2 regions of the Eubacterium sp. BIOML-A2 genome follow, and region 1 is predicted to be linked to the other one. Evidence: riboswitches for the same ligand, from Rfam matches in the RefSeq annotation. Region 1 holds a riboswitch; the other holds the start of a gene.
The links. Region 1 has a riboswitch for cobalamin ahead of GKG43_RS13950 (cadherin-like beta sandwich domain-containing protein). Riboswitches for the same ligand answer to the same signal wherever they lie in the genome.

Region 1 (8,109 bases):
TTTCTGTATCTAGCTTTCCATCTTCGGCCAATGTATAACTGTATAAATATCCATTTTCTGTGGCAAAATATATTCGCCCGTTTTCGTAACTGACCGCTGTCGAAGCCGCCCCGGCCTCTAAGGGCAGAGAAGTCTTCTGCACGATCTCTCCTGTTTTTTTATCCAGACAGTACAACGTTGTGGAATGACTGCAGCCAAACAGATATTTTTCACTGGTATAAACACCGGTTCTATAATATCCCTTACTGTCATACTGTTTCCACACTGCGAGTTTTTCTTCGTTTGTGCTGTTCGGTTTCTCGTCATTTATAGAGATACACACCAGATTGCCATTCGCAAATGCGGCATATATATATCCGGAATCGTATCGAAGCGCCGATGCTGCATTTCCGCCCACATTATCTTTATAGATCCACATAGACTCCAGCGTTCTTGCATTAAACGCCTGCAGTTTTCCATCGCTGAGCGGAACAAAGATCATCCCGGCTGCATATAACGGCTTCGTAAAAGAGCTGTTCCCCCATGCTGCCATCTTTACGCTTTTTACAATCTCACCAGTATCCTTATCCAAATACATGAGTATATTGCCGTTGAAGCAGCAGATATAATTCTCCACAAGAATTCCGTCACTGACACTCTTACCATAATCAGCATTCTCACCATACTGCTTTTGCCATGAAACCTCCGCCTCCAATCGGGCAGCCGGCGCCATGGCATCTACTATGTTCTGATTGCTTTCATTTTTCCAGTATCCGCCCCACTGCGCATCCAGTTCTTCAAGCCCGCTGCCGGAAGATTTATGCAGGGTAAAAGTCCTCTCTTCATCTTGTATTAGTCTGATTGCTCCATTCTGCGTCTGATATCCCTCTGCGGAAACAGTATATGTATATTCGTCCCCACTGACCAGTTCATAGCTTCCGTCTTTTGGGGTCAGCTTCACATGTCCGGCATCATAAATGGCAAACACCGCATCCTCCGGTTCTACCTTTACATCCAAGCGGCAGACCGGATCCACATACACAGAAAGCTGGTATTCATAAGGCGATGACTGGTATCCATCACCGGCACTCAAAACTGCCGTTGTATCCTGACCCTGCAGCGGCAAAATGTAACTGCCGTTTTCTGCCGGTTCTCCATTCACCATCAGACTTGTACTGGTCTCTTCCGCCGGTGACAGGTTAATCCTGATCTGCTCGGCAGTCGAGGGCACATGCACGGCATACTCATAAACGGTCTTTTTAAAATCAGGGGTATAGGGAATCTCTTCCCCCTTGTCATCCGTAAGACTAAAATCACCCAGATAGGTTCCCCTTACGATATGAACCTGATAAATTTCCGTCCAATCATCCGCCGTCACTTCCAGTACCAGCTCTTTTGGTTCTGTATCATAGGCATTGATAATCCGCCCGGTAGTATTATTGGTCAGAGATGTGGATTCGTCTACCGGCATCTCAACCGCAGTTTCCTGACCAGTATTCAAATCCATGAACCTGGCTGTAATCGTTCCCATCACATCATCTCTGAGCTGGGGCCTGGCATACAGCACATTGGTGTTCTCCGAAATTCTGAGCGTATACTCATTGCTGCCCGGTACTCCTTCTGTGAGTTCATACCGATTGCTGCCAGAACTATTCTGCATAAAGATGATACTCTCCAGTAACGGCTCCCGCACGGTTACCAGAACGAGACATTCAGCAGAAAAATCTCCTGCCGATGCTGTTATGACAGCCGTGCCTCCGCCACCTTCTGCTGCAGTTATAATTGCCTCATTTCCGTTTCCTTCCACTACTGCAACTTCCGTATCATCCGAATTCCATATGATTTCCGGCTGCTCAGTTGTATCTTCCGGAAGCAGTTGTGCTGTCAGGCTTCTCTGGTCTCCCGACTTCATCACCAGGCCGGTTTTATTAAGTTTAATTCCTTCGAGAGGAACCGTTTCACCAGGTTCTTCCACAGGAACGGATTCTTCCGCAGGAACAAATTCCTCCACAGGAATGGTCTCCTCCGCCTTCGTGACTAACGGCTGCCAGATAATGGCTGAAAAAGCAGTCAGCATAGCCAATATTCCCGCCATCCATCTTTTTTTCTGTTTTCTGTGTTCTGCTATTCCAGCCTTCATCTTATCATCCTTCTAAATTATTTTAATTATTGCCTGCTGTTACCTTATTCAACAGCATAGATACGTCTAAATTGCTTATCTTTCCATCTCCATTGATGTCTCCTGTTTCCAGATCAACATCTTCGTTTGCTGTTACCTTGTTCAACAGCATGGATACATCCAGGTTGGTTAATTTCCCATCGCCATTCATGTCACCGGATATAATCACAGATGCGATATCCAGAATACGTACTGCAGATTCGGCGCCTGATGCGTCTTTCAGAACCATATAGAGCTTCTGTGCATTTCTTTGCAGGCCCGTTACTTCAATCGTATTCTTGCCTTCCACAACATCTGCCTTTGTTCCTTCTGCTATAATCTTAGCGCTGTCCGGCGCTGCTGCATCCGCTGCCTGAACCAGATAATACAGCTCTGCCGCCTTATTCGATGTCATATTAATCTTTGCACTGTTATCTGTACGTTCTGAGACAGCGCCATCATCAGTTGTAATAATCGGAAGCGCATTCTGCGTAAACAGGGTAAATGTATAATCTTTAGATTGTGTTCCATCCTCTGAAGCTACAGTCAGCTTCACCTTTGCAATTGTTGGATTTTCTCTGTCAGCAAAGGAAACATTAAAATATGTGTTACCTTTGTAATTCATGCTGCCCTTAATCTCATCGCCTTCGTTCTTATTATAAACTCCACTGATAACGGTCATTGTCATCTTATCTTTTGAACTCATAAGCGTCGGCCAGATATACGCATCACTCATAACCTTGTCAACACCTGCCGTATATTCGGTAGTCATCGGATCAAATGCAGGATCTAACGAATACGCTGCACTTGCCATTCCTTCATTCGGAGAATTATCAATCCTGATTTCTTTTACTACCGGTCCTGTTACAACATGGAAAGTAAATGTTCTGACTGTACCGCCCTTCTTAAGCTGTACTTCAATCTCAGCTCTTCCGTCAACAAGTTTGATATCCTGCATTGAACCAGGTACTCCATTAATCATAACCTCTGTACCTTCATTTGCAGTCAGATCCAGCTTGAAGCTTTCTGTTCCCGGATCCACTTGAATCGTGTGGGAATTGATACTTCCGTCAAATGGTTTTCCACCGTCTATAATTCCGTTTCCGCCGTCTATATTTACCTCTTTCAGATATACGTCTGAACGCTTTAATACGAACTGCCATGCGGAGTCATTCTTTAAGTACAGATTGCCATCGCTGTCTGCAACCGCACTTGCGATGCAATACTGCTCATGAGTCGGTGTATAGAATAAACCGGATGCCGGATCAGCCTCTTTCAGGCCAGCTTTGTCCTTAATCATGTATAACTGTCCGTGTGCTGAATTAGCCAGGAAGTATACATACACATATCCGTCTTCTTTTTCATAACCGGTAATAATCAAACCGGAAGTCTGGCAGTAACCATCTGTCGGTACTGCATATGCCGGTGTCATTGCCCCTGTCTTCGGATCGATATCTGCCACCAGGATCGCATTGCCTTCTACGCCGAACATTTCACCGCCGTTAATACCTACATAAAGTCGGTTATTGTATATGGCCGGTGTACTCGTACTCTGCACGCCTATAGGCAGCGGATTAATCAGATTCTCTGTATCCAGTGTTCCGTCCTCTTTCAAATTATAAGAATGGACTTTGCCCTTTTGGCTGGCAACATAAATTCTTCCATTATAATAGGAAACATCGCAGCGAACCTGTTCTCCTAAATCTACCTGCTGCTTAATCTCACCGGTCATCTTATCAATACAGTTTAATACTCCATTATTGGTACACAAGATTACATAATTTTCATTGGTCCAGCAGCCATCCCAATAAAAGCTGCCAAGAGTGTCATCTCTCCAGGTTGCTGCCTTTCTTTCCGTTTGCTGAGATGGATCTTCATCAGTTACGGAAATACAAACGAAACCTGATTTTTTAGTGGTAAAGAATCCAACATAGATATATCCATCATCATAACGAATTGCACTCTCGCTCCGTCCGCCTGCCGGATCCTCATAAACCCAAAGGGATTCCAGTGTTTCTGCATTAAAGCACTGAATTGTACCATTCCCCAGCGGTACAAAGAGCATTCCCTCAGCGTATGTAGGAGGCATCAAACCAAATGTGGTTGGTGTTACTGTCTCGCTTGTCTTCAGGATCTCTCCTGTTTCCTTATCCAGAACATAAAGTTTATTCCCTGAAAGTGTGTAGACTTTGTTGTCAACGATGATCGGTGTTGTTCCGCTAGTCGGCTTAACATATTCCCCCGTCTGGCGTTCCCACTTTACTTCAATGGAATCAGGAGTAATGGGAGTCTTTGCATCCACAACTGACATATTGTCGCGGCCGGAACGGAAGCCCGGATAATCCGCATCAAGTTCAGGAAGCGTGATTTCTGCCGCCTTCTTCAGTTCAAATTCTTTTGTCTCGGACTGGCTGATATTCAGAATACCTGACTGGCCTACATATCCGAGTTTTGTTACTGCATAGCTGTAATCGTCACCTGGGAAAAGATTATACTTGCCATTCTCCGGCCATATACGCTCATTCTCCTCATCATAGATCGTAAACAATGCATCTTTGGGGTTCACCTGCACGGATAATTCAACTTTCTGTACTCTATCGATAATGACGGTATAGGAAGTTTGCTCTGCTGCCCCTTTTTCCACTTTAATAACAGCCTTATTCTCACCATTAACCAAATCCATTTTATAGGTTGAGCCGGTCACTTCTGTTCCGTTAACCATTACCTTTGAATTACCAGCAGCCGGATTCTTAACTGTAATGTTAACCGCATTCACATCACTCAGAACTTTCGCCCTATACTCTGTGGTTGTTTTTTTAAATGCAGGATCAAATTTCAGTGTATCTCCATTTTCATAATTCAACTGCAGGCCTGTCAGAATCGTGAGCTGTTTTATATGCACGGTATAAACTTCTGTTACCCCGCCTTTTGTAGCAGTAATGGTGATATCATTAGGAGTGCCATCATCTTTTATAGCACCTGCCATAGACTCATACTGATTCTTTGCCGTAGATTCAACATTTACATCCTTGCCTGCGCTATCCGTATAAGTATAAACGACCTTCATGTCTTTATCTGTCGTGCCTTGATGCAGCTTGACTCTTAATTGAACGTTTGTGGATGTGTCGCATACCAGCGTTGCCTCTTTTGTAAGTACGTCAAATACAACATTTTGAGCCTGATATCCTTCAATACCTTTCAGGAGAAGCGGTGCTTCCGCGGACTCCAGTGTGAAGTTTTTGGTCTCTGAGTCAGTCAGATTAACCGTCCCTGTCTGAGTTACAAATCCTTCTCTTTCGATCGTATAGTTGTAATCTTTTCCGGCCTCCAGACTGTAAACTCCATCTGTTCCCTGGACTGCCGCTCCGGCATCGTCTGTAATGGTTACAGTGGCATCTGCGGGGTTCGTTGTAACGGTCAGGTCGACTTTTTTAATATCTTTGATGATATTAAGAGTATATTCTTTCCCGACAGTCCCTTCCTTTTCTGCTTTGGCGACAATTGTAGTTTTTTCTTCCGTTAATGGAACCTGGCGTGTTGCGTAGAAAGCACCGTCTTCTAATACAGCAGGCTCACCATTGACAGTGTATACATTATTATCAATATCTCCCCACACCATGGCCACCAGGCTGACTTCAACTGATTCTGTCCCACCCGGAACTGTAATCTCGTACTCTGTTTTGCTTCCATCAAAGCCGGTCAAATATGAATTATCTCCATCTTTTACCAAAATTTCCATAAGAGGCGTTAATCGAACCACGTGTACTGTATATTCTTCTATCTTGTCGTCTAATGTGACAGTGATATGAACCTCTCCACCTTTGATCCCGCCATACTCGACCAAGTTGTCTAACAGCAGTTCTTCACCACTGGTCATTGCTGTTGTCACGCTATCGTTATAAATATTCTGGTACTTAGCCTCAATTGTAGCTCCTGCAGCTTCTTCCTTCAAAACTGCACATATGCCCAATGTCCCCGACTCTTCAACAACACCTACTGTGCATTCTTTTGTTTCAGGGTCAACCTCTGATATTAGTTTGACAGGTTCACCCTCTTCATTTGGATCAGAAGAAAAGCTGATCTCAGACAACATATTCGTATCCGCTGCAGTTCCTTCTGCCAAAACCGGCATTCCTCCAGCAAATACAGTGGTCATCATCACTGCCACCGCCAATAGCCAGGACAACCCCCTTCTTGTTCTTTTCTTTCGTTTCATTCTTTTTAATCCCTCCTGTTTCTCCTTTTTAGCCATAGGCTTGAAATGTACTATAGAAACAGCCAGCATCCCGTTTCATGCATTGACTGTTAGCTATCTTTTAGTAATGCATTCTTCTGTTCTTTTCCGTATCTATACTATTTATTTCAAACCAATACCCTATAACTAAAAAATAAAAGCTCTTCCATCATTCCGATAGAAGAGCTCATCTTTTTTATAATATTATATTTTAAGTATACAAAACGGACTATTTCTTCATCCCAGAAATACATCGTAACAATCATCACGGCAGGTTTTCTGACTTCGCTTCATCCTCCGAAACACCTTCTCAGCATATAAATGCCAATGGTATATCGTTTCTTCGTCCACGTTACAGTAGAGGTGACTGTACCGGTTTTGCACCGGTTTCCCTATTATCATTTCCCGATTATCCGGGAAATGCACCGCAATATATATATTTAATTACTTACTAACAACAATAATCTATTTAATCTATGTAGTTCATTATATAGTATCAACTAGTAAAAGTCCACTGTTTTTTCACACGGTTTTCTCACATTTTTCACAAAAAATTCCGCAACTTTTCACAATTTCACAGAGCATTAACAGACTGTATCAGACTACCATTTTCCAGATATAACTTTGGTAATTTTTCTAGATAGATATGCAAAAATATTCGATATTTATCACCCGGTCTTCATTGCTGACTGCATTTTCTCCCTGCAGCTGCTCACTGCCCTGCCGGACATCAGCACATCTTCCATTATGCTGCACTCAATCGTATAGTCTGCATCCGGCATGTACGCCATAAGCATTTCCAATGTCTCGTCTATCGGTATATTCCCGCGTCCCAGCCCCAGGTGCGAATCCCTGTCCCCACAGTTATCGTGGATATGGACATGTCCCGCGTGCTCTCCAAACGTCTGAATCCAGTCACTCAAAGATCTGGGCGAATAGCAATGTGCATGGCCAATATCCAGGCACAGTTTAAAATCCGGGGATTCAACCTTCTGTTCCACTTCAATCATCGGCGATATTTCCTTATCATACACATTCTCCATAAGAATCTGGACACCGCTTTTTCCTTTCATAAATTCATTCCAGAACTCAGCCATTCGTTTTGCCCAGTCTGTCAGATAATACACACCGGGAAGAAAGCCCGTATGGAAAATTATCTTTTTGGCCCCCAGTCTCTTCGCAGCCTCATATGTCTGCGTAAAACGGGCTTTTGTCACTGCCCTTACCATGGAGTCATATGCCATTGGATTCAAATCCAGAAATGGCCCATGCAGTGTCAGGTTCCTGGTACCTATGTATTCTAACCGTTCTATGTATTCAACGATCTTTTCATTCAGGCAGTCCAGATTTTCAGAAATGGAGAACTCAATACTCTCGATCCCAACATCAGTCGCTTCTACTACCTGTCTCATCTCTTCATCCTTAAGAAGATGACTTGCATATACCATAATATTCCACTCCCGATTCAGACTGTTCCCCTGAATTCTTTTTTTACCTAGATATATTCTGTTTCAAACCCTGAATCACGGCAGTACTTTTCCACTGCCCCGCCCTTTTTACATCGTATCTTTGCACTGCGGTTGATGACCCATGGCCCGATCTCTTCGGGATCATGACCAATCTCAAGCACTTTCAGCCTGTTGCAGCCATGAAACGCCCACTTTTCGATTACTTTTACAGTTGAGGGAATCTTTGTATATTGCAGGCTGTTGCATTTTAAAAATGCACTGTCCCCAAT
Region 2 (8,109 bases), on a different contig from region 1:
TCCTGAGGATGACTGCGTGATCGCTGTCGGGCTGCATAAGGAAGAAGAATTCGCGGTTCTGGCGGATGAGGAGCAGACAGCGGGAAAAGCGGCGAAAAGCAGTGCAAAGACCGGCCGCCGGTATGGAATCGCCGTGGACATCGGAACGACGACGATCGCCATGCAGCTGGTCAACATGGAGACACAGGAAGCGGAAGACGTTTTCACTACAATCAACAGGCAGAGGGCGTATGGTGCGGATGTAATCAGCAGAATTGAGGCCTCCAACGGCGGGAAAAGAGAAGCCCTGAGAAAAAGTATCCAGACTGACCTGATGCAGGGAATTGAGAGCCTGACAGAAAATGGGAAGATCCGGGTGGAGAAGATGATAATCGGAGCCAATACGACTATGGTACACCTGCTGATGGGGTACTCCTGTGAAACACTGGGCGTATTTCCTTTCACCCCAGTTAACATTGACACCATACATACAACTTACAAAGAACTGTTTGAGCAGGAAGACAGGGACTTTGAGGTAGTGATTTTCCCTGGAATTTCTACTTATGTGGGCGGCGATATTGTGGCAGGCCTGTATTCTCTGGATTTTGATAAGAGAGAAAAGGTGTCTGTCTTGGTGGATCTGGGTACCAATGGGGAGATGGCGATTGGCAATAAGGACAGGATATTGACGACTTCAACGGCAGCGGGCCCTGCATTCGAGGGCGGCAATATTACCTTTGGCACGGGAAGCGTGCCGGGAGCAATCTGCAAAGTCGAACTGAAGGACGGCCATGCAGTTACCGGGACGATCCAGGATGCCAAACCTGTCGGCATCTGCGGCACCGGGGTGATCGATATGGTATATGAGCTGGTAAAGGCGGAGCTTGTGGATGAGACTGGGCTAATGGAGGAAGATTATTTCGACGACGGCTTTCCGCTTGCTGTCAGCAGCGATGGGACGGGGATCTCATTTTTCCAGAAGGATGTAAGGGAAATACAGCTTGCCAAGTCCGCAGTACGTGCCGGGCTTGAGACATTGATCCTGAACTTCGGCGCATCTTATGATGATATTGGGGCTATTTATATTGCAGGAGGCTTTGGATATAAGATGGATATCGTAAAAGCCGTGGGAATCGGGCTGCTTCCGGAAGAATGCCAAGATAAGATTGAGGCGGTAGGAAACAGCTGCCTGAAAGGAACCCGGACATACCTGTTAAGCAGCGACTGCACAGAGCGCGTGCAGCGTATTCTGGAGAGTTCATCGGAAGTACAGCTCTCCAACGATAAACATTTTAATGAATTTTATATGGACTATATGTATTTTGAATAGGCGCAGTGATTTTTGTTTACGCAAAGCATGAACATCCTCCGGGCTGCTGCATATACTGAGCAGAGGAGGATGATGATATGGTTGATAAATTAAACGGAATGCCGGAAGCTTCTGCAAAGATAAAAGGATCGGATAAATACCCAGAGATCCATGGAATGGTTTATTTCTATGAAGTATACGGAGGGACGATCGTGTTGGCTGAGGTATACGGGCTGCCGGATGAAAATGCGCCGGACATGAGCAGATTTTTTGCCTTCCACATTCATGAAGGGAAACAATGTTCCGGGAATGCTGAGGAGCCTTTCGCAGATGCCGATGGGCATTTTAATCCCGAACATACGGATCACCCGGAACATGCCGGTGATCTGCCGCCTCTGCTGTCTACACACGGTGCAGCCTGCAGTGCGGTATATACCGGGAGATTTTACCCGGATGATGTGGTCGGCAGAACAGTGGTCATCCATATGAACCCGGATGATTTTAAGACACAGCCGTCAGGAGACAGCGGCGAAATGATTGCCTGCGGCGAGATCCATGAATGGGTGGGGGAATGAGTTAGAAGGGGGCGCTCCATGTCAGTGATGCTGGGAAGACATAGGGGCTGTATATGCCGCTGCGATTTGTACCCGTACTGCTGACTGCTTCAAAAAACTGTTGCCGGATATGTGGGTATGGAGCACACATATCCGGCAACGGTTTTTTGAAGCAGTCAGCGTATTCATACGCATGCGCTCCTTTATTAAGTGCTTGCTGAGATCATTCTTTGGGCAGGGTTTGGACTATGCAGTTGTTTTTTCCGGAGGATTTGGCATCGTACAGGCATTTGTCGGCTAGGGTGTATGCGGTTTGGAAGCTGATGCACTGTCCTTTGACCAGGAGTGCGCCTATGCTGCAGGTAGCCTGGACTCCGTGGTTCTGCATGATCTGCTGGAGAGTGCGCTGCAAGGCGGTGCACCTCTTTTTCAGGGACTCTTTTGAATCATGGTAGTTTGTGAGCAGCACCATGAATTCATCTCCGCCGACACGGCCGATGATATCTGATGCGTGGAATGTTTTGTGGAGTAATTTTCCGGTCTCTTCCAGAAGACGGTCTCCGGCGGAGTGGCCGATGGTGTCATTGATCTTTTTGAAATCGTCCAGATCTAGAAAGAGCAGGGCGCAATGCACGGGGGCGTTTGTATTCAGATACTGGGAAATTGCATTTTCACAGGACTTTTTGTTTAGAATGCCAGTGAGGGAATCCAGCATGCTCAGGCGTTTGTAACGGCTGCGTATGTCGTGGTCATCGGCGCGGAGTTTCAGGATTACGTGGGCGACTGCCAGCGAAAAGATAAAGGAAACGACAGAATTAAAGATGTCGTTTTCTGCCATCAGCGGATTTTTTATCTGTAAGACTGCAACGGCGTATACGACCTCGACCAGAAACATGACCGTGAACATCTGACGGAAACGGAGAATGAACAGCGCTGGAAACGCAATATATAAAAGCGGTAGGAAAGAGCTGGGAGCATCCGGGTAAGGAAAGACATCTATAGAAATAACAAAAGCAAACAGCGTGATTTCGAAAGCCAGGCAGATGCCGGTTATCACGCGCTTGTCTCTGCGGCCTGTCTTTGCGTAAACTGTAGAGATGATGAAAAAGGCCAGTGCCGCCGGGAGAAAAAGAAAATGCTGTAATGTGATTGTCCAGCCTTTAATGATAAACGGGGTTATTATGTAAAATAAGACAAGGAGAAGGACATTGAGCAGACTGGAAATTTGAAGCAGGATCAGATTTTTCTTTGCGATTTCATTTTCCGCACTTTTAAAATAGGTTTCTTTTAGGTCTAAGTCTTTCCGAATAAATCCAATTAGATTAAAAAACATATAAAAGCTCCCTTATGTTTGTGGTTTCAATTTGCTATGTGATATATTATACTGTGAAAGAGGTTTAAACACAACCGGAATATTTCCAGGATATGCCAGTTGTTGTACTTAAAATAAAATCTAAGTATCAGACATAAATAGGCTGCGGAAAAGGCGGAGGAAAAGGAATATGGAGAACGGAAGAATGAGTATTCTGCTGTTTGCGGGAACATCAGAAGGAAGAATGCTGGCTGAATTTTTAGGCACGCTGTCTGCGCCAGCCTTCGTCAGTACGGCTACAGAGTACGGAATGGAATGCGTGGAAGGAATTCAAAATATCCGGGTCATAACGGGCCGGATGGATCAAGAGGCTATCTGCGGATTTATCAGGGAGAATCAGATCAGGCTTGTGATCGATGCCACTCATCCCTTTGCGCGCCTGGCCACGGAGAATATTCAAAATGCCTGTAAGGGGAGCGGCGCCGGTTATATCCGCTGTCTGCGGGACGAAAGCGGGACAGGCGGCGCAGGATCTTACCGCAATATGGTAATTGTAAATTCCGTGGCAGAAGCAGTAGAGTATCTCAAAACACGGGAAGGCCGGATATTCATTTCCACCGGGAGCAAAGAATTAAGGCTGTACACAGCGATCGACCATTACAAAGAACGCTGTTTTGCCAGGGTTCTTTCGACAAAAGAGTCCGTGGAAGAGAGCGTGGAGCTTGGATTCAAGGGCTCCCATCTCATCGCCATGCAGGGACCCTTTTCGAAAGAATTAAATACTGCCATGCTGAAATACACAGGAGCAGACTATTTTGTGACAAAGGAATCAGGCAAAGCGGGGGGATTTGAGGAAAAACTGGAGGCTGCCAGAGAGACAGGGGTAACGCTTGTAGTGATTGGAAGGCCTGCAGAAACAGGGTACAGTGTGGAAGAAATAAAGGATTATATTCAGAATATTCTGAATATGGAGGGCAAAGGGGTCAGACCCCTCTTCAGAGGGGTCTGACCCCTTTGCCCTCGTTCTTAAAAAATTACATAAACAAAAGAAAAAAGTACAAACGGAAGAACGGAAAATCATATACAATGATAGATAGTGAAAATTGCATAATCAGACAATTTATGATAAAATAAAAAAGATTTTGGATGAGGTGGGCGCATGAAGAAAGGGCTGATACATATTTACTGTGGAGATGGAAAAGGGAAGACGACTGCCGCAACAGGGCTTGCTGTCAGAGCTGCCGGAAGCGGTATGAAGGTTCTTTTTTCGCGTTTTCTGAAGAATGAGGACTCCGGAGAGCTTAAGATTCTGGATGCCGTGGAGGGAATTACGGTACTCCATATGGACAAATCATTTGGATTCTTCAACACGCTGTCCGAAGCGGAGAAAGCGGAGGCTCAGGAGACTTATGCACGGCTGTGGGATACGGTTTGTGAAAAAGCAGTATCCGGAGAGTATGATATGCTTGTGGTCGATGAGTTTATGGCCGCCTATCATTATGGCCTCATTGATCACACAAAGTCGCTGGCCTTTTTGGAAAAGAAACCCAAGGAACTGGAAGTCGTCCTGACCGGACGGAATCCGGACGAAAAGCTGATCGGGCTTGCGGATTATGTTTCCGAGATCCGGAAAATCAAACATCCCTTTGACCGGGAGATCCGGGCAAGACGGGGGATCGAGTATTAGGGGGAGATACCTCCGATAAAAAGCAGCCAAAAGGGTAATGTTACCCTTTCGGTATATAATTCAGGTCTGGCATACAATTTAAAGGTAAGCTGTCCAAGTGCAGTATAGAATCTGCAGCGGACGGCCGCAGGGGAAGCAGGTGGGAATCCTGCACAATACCCGTTGCTGTAAAGGTGGAATGGTATCCATGATGTCACTGTGAGAATTCTCATGGGAAGGCGGAATACCGTGTTGATGCCTGAGTCAGAAAACCCGCTTTTAAATGGATCTGAATGGTTACGGGGATATGACCGGGTGTTATGCCGCAGATCTCATACGATTTTGTGGTATACCTGGGGGTATTTCAAGACAACATATCACAAAAAAGGAGAGAGAAATATGTCAAAAAAAGAAAAATTCTTACTCAAGGCAGCCATCGCGTTCGCGCTGATGTTTGCCGTCACACCGGCTGTGAATGCAATGCACATTATGGAAGGGTACCTTCCGGTTAAATACTGTATTGCCTGGGGTGTTATCTGTGTCCCATTCCTGGTTGCCGGCCTGATTTCCCTGAAAAAAAGATTAAAAGAAAACAGAAAAACCATCACACTGATTGCAATGGCGGGGGCGTTTATTTTCGTGATTTCTTCCCTGAAAATCCCGTCCGTGACGGGAAGCTGTTCCCATATGACGGGCACAGGGCTGGGGGCAATCCTGTTTGGCCCGGCGGCAGTCAGCGTACTGGGAATCATCGTGCTTTTGTTCCAGGCGATTCTGCTGGCACACGGCGGATTGACAACACTGGGGGCAAACACATTTTCCATGGCGATAGCGGGACCGCTTCTGTCATTTGGAATCTTTCAGCTCTGTAAAAAAATGAATGTGAACCGAAAAGTATCCGTTTTTCTGGCGGCTTTTCTGGGCGATATCTTTACATACTGTGTGACCAGCATCCAGCTTGCACTCGCTTACCCATCCGAGGCCGGAGGTGTTGCGGCATCTGCTGTTAAATTCCTGGGTGTATTTGCACCGACCCAGCTTCCGCTGGCAGTCATCGAAGGCATCCTTACGGTTATCATCGTCATCGGCCTGGAATCTTATGCAAAACCGGAACTCAAGTCAATCGGATTTTTAAAGGAGGCAAAATAGGATGAGTAAAAATACAAAAACAGTCATTATTCTTCTGATCGCAGCTGTATTAATTGCAATTGTGCCCCTGTTCGCGAAGAAAGGCGCTGAGTTCGGCGGCTCTGATGACGCGGGGAGCGTTATGATAGAAGAGATTCAGGGGGAATACACCCCATGGTTTACACCGGTGCTGGAGACTGCACTGGGCGGCGAACTGCCGGGCGAGGTAGAAAGCCTGATCTTTTGTATCCAGACAGGGATCGGGGTTGGCATCATCGCTTTTGTGATGGGACGATTCGTAGAAAGAAAAAAATGGCAGAAAAAGATGGAATAAAGAGGAATAAGCTTCCGGGAAGGAGGGCGGCATGATTGTAGTAGATAAGCTCTGTTATCGCTCCAGATTAAGATACGTAAATGCGGGTGAAAAGTTTGCATTTTCCATGATAACTCTGCTGTTCTGTGTAGTCAGCCGCTCACTCATCGTTGCAGGCGCGGTGTTTGCAGTCAATTCATACCTGACCGTGAAAAAAGGACGCATAGCGGCGGGGCAATACGCAAAGCTGCTGGCGGTGCCTTTTACATTCCTGATATTGAGTACACTTGCGATTATAGTCAATATCTCAAAAGTCCCACTGGATGCTTATGCAATTCCAGTGGGCAGCTTTTTTATCACAGGGAGTTTTCATTCCCTTCTATTCGGGATACAGCTAATTGCGACGGCCATGGCGAGTGTGTCCTGCCTGTACTTTTTATCTCTCAATACGACAATGACAGATATTCTGGACGTGCTGGCAAAACTGCACTGCCCTGAGATATTGACGGAACTCATGCTTCTGATCTACCGGTTCATCTTTGTGCTCATGGAGACTGCTTCCGCCATGATGGTGTCACAGAAGTCCAGGCTGGGCAACAAAGATCTGCGAACCTCGGTGAGTTCCTTCGGAAAGATGGGGGCGGGCCTGCTGCTCCGCGCATTTAAGAGATCCAATGCATTGTATGATGCCATGGAATCCAGGTGTTACGACGGCAGGATCAGAGTACTTGCGGAACATCATCCGGCCAGAAAAAAAGAAGTCGCTGCAATCGCAGTGTTTGAACTGATCCTGCTTGCACTGACAATATGGAGGAGATTCTTATGAATACAGAGGAACAGGATGTCATAATAGAGGCGAGAGATGTCCACTACGCATATGAAGAAGGAGGCCCGCACTCCCTAAACGGCGTGAGCCTGAAAATAAAAAGGGGGAAAAAGGTGGCATTCATGGGTGCAAACGGCTGCGGAAAGTCCACTTTTTTTCTATGCTGCAATGGGATATATAAGCCGGATAAGGGAATGGTTCTATTTGAAGGAAAGCCGGTGGATTACTCCAAAAAGGGATTGCTGGACCTTAGAAGCAGGGTCGGTATTGTCTTTCAGGATCCGGATAATCAGCTGTTTTCGGCAAGCGTGTACCAGGAAATTTCCTTTGGAATCCTGAACATGGGTGTAGCGGAAGAGAAAGCAAGACAGGAAGTGGACCAGGTGATCGGCCATCTTGAGATAACGCCCTTCCGGGACCGCCCGGCCCATGCCCTGAGCGGAGGACAGAAAAAGCAGGTTTCCATCGCCGACATCCTGGTGATGCATCCGGAAGTCATCATACTGGACGAACCGGCGGCCGCGCTGGACGCAAAACATACAAAGATCGTCAATCAGATCGTAGATGGGCTGGCGGAAGAAGGAATTACGATTCTGATGGCTACGCACGATATTGATTACGCACTGTCCTGGGCTGATGAGATCGTGCTGATGCATGAAGGAAGAGTACTGCGGCATGCGGATCCCGTCACAGTGTGTACGGATCAGGAGGCGCTGGCCATGACCAACCAGGAAGAACCCGCCGTATTAAAGCTGTTTGCACGGCTCCAGAAAAAAGGGATACTGGGAGGCGGACTGAAGCCGCCTGTGAATATAAGAGAACTGGAATATTATATAGAGGCCTCCTCCAAGGCATAAGAGGCGGTGAAGGCCGATATCAGAAATTAATAGGAAAGAGAGAGCAGAAAATGGATAAGATAACAGGAAAGAAGGCCATACTTGTCGTGAGTTTTGGGACGAGCCATCTGGACACTCTGGAGAAAAACATAACGGCGATTGAAAAGCAGATCGGAGAGTCATTTC

Region 2: another riboswitch for cobalamin. It lies ahead of GKG43_RS08655 (energy-coupling factor ABC transporter permease); the one in region 1 lies ahead of GKG43_RS13950 (cadherin-like beta sandwich domain-containing protein).

The regions. Positions count from the first base shown of each region.
Region 1 covers NZ_WKZK01000039.1:8,776-16,884, reverse strand. The annotation lists gene GKG43_RS13955 (cadherin-like beta sandwich domain-containing protein) at 1-2,119, opposite strand, end outside; gene GKG43_RS13950 (cadherin-like beta sandwich domain-containing protein) at 2,142-6,353, opposite strand; cobalamin riboswitch at 6,623-6,816, opposite strand; gene GKG43_RS13945 (sugar phosphate isomerase/epimerase family protein) at 7,040-7,819, opposite strand; gene GKG43_RS13940 (leucine-rich repeat domain-containing protein) at 7,867-8,109, opposite strand, start outside.
Region 2 covers NZ_WKZK01000018.1:35,484-43,592, forward strand. The annotation lists gene GKG43_RS08630 (ASKHA domain-containing protein) at 1-1,309, shown strand, start outside; gene GKG43_RS08635 (superoxide dismutase family protein) at 1,387-1,863, shown strand; gene GKG43_RS08640 (GGDEF domain-containing protein) at 2,066-3,175, opposite strand; gene cobK (precorrin-6A reductase) at 3,345-4,163, shown strand; gene GKG43_RS08650 (cob(I)yrinic acid a,c-diamide adenosyltransferase) at 4,314-4,841, shown strand; cobalamin riboswitch at 4,920-5,116, shown strand; gene GKG43_RS08655 (energy-coupling factor ABC transporter permease) at 5,220-5,969, shown strand; gene GKG43_RS08660 (cobalt transport protein CbiN) at 5,971-6,282, shown strand; gene cbiQ (cobalt ECF transporter T component CbiQ) at 6,314-7,087, shown strand; gene GKG43_RS08670 (ABC transporter ATP-binding protein) at 7,084-7,944, shown strand; gene GKG43_RS08675 (sirohydrochlorin cobaltochelatase) at 7,995-8,109, shown strand, end outside.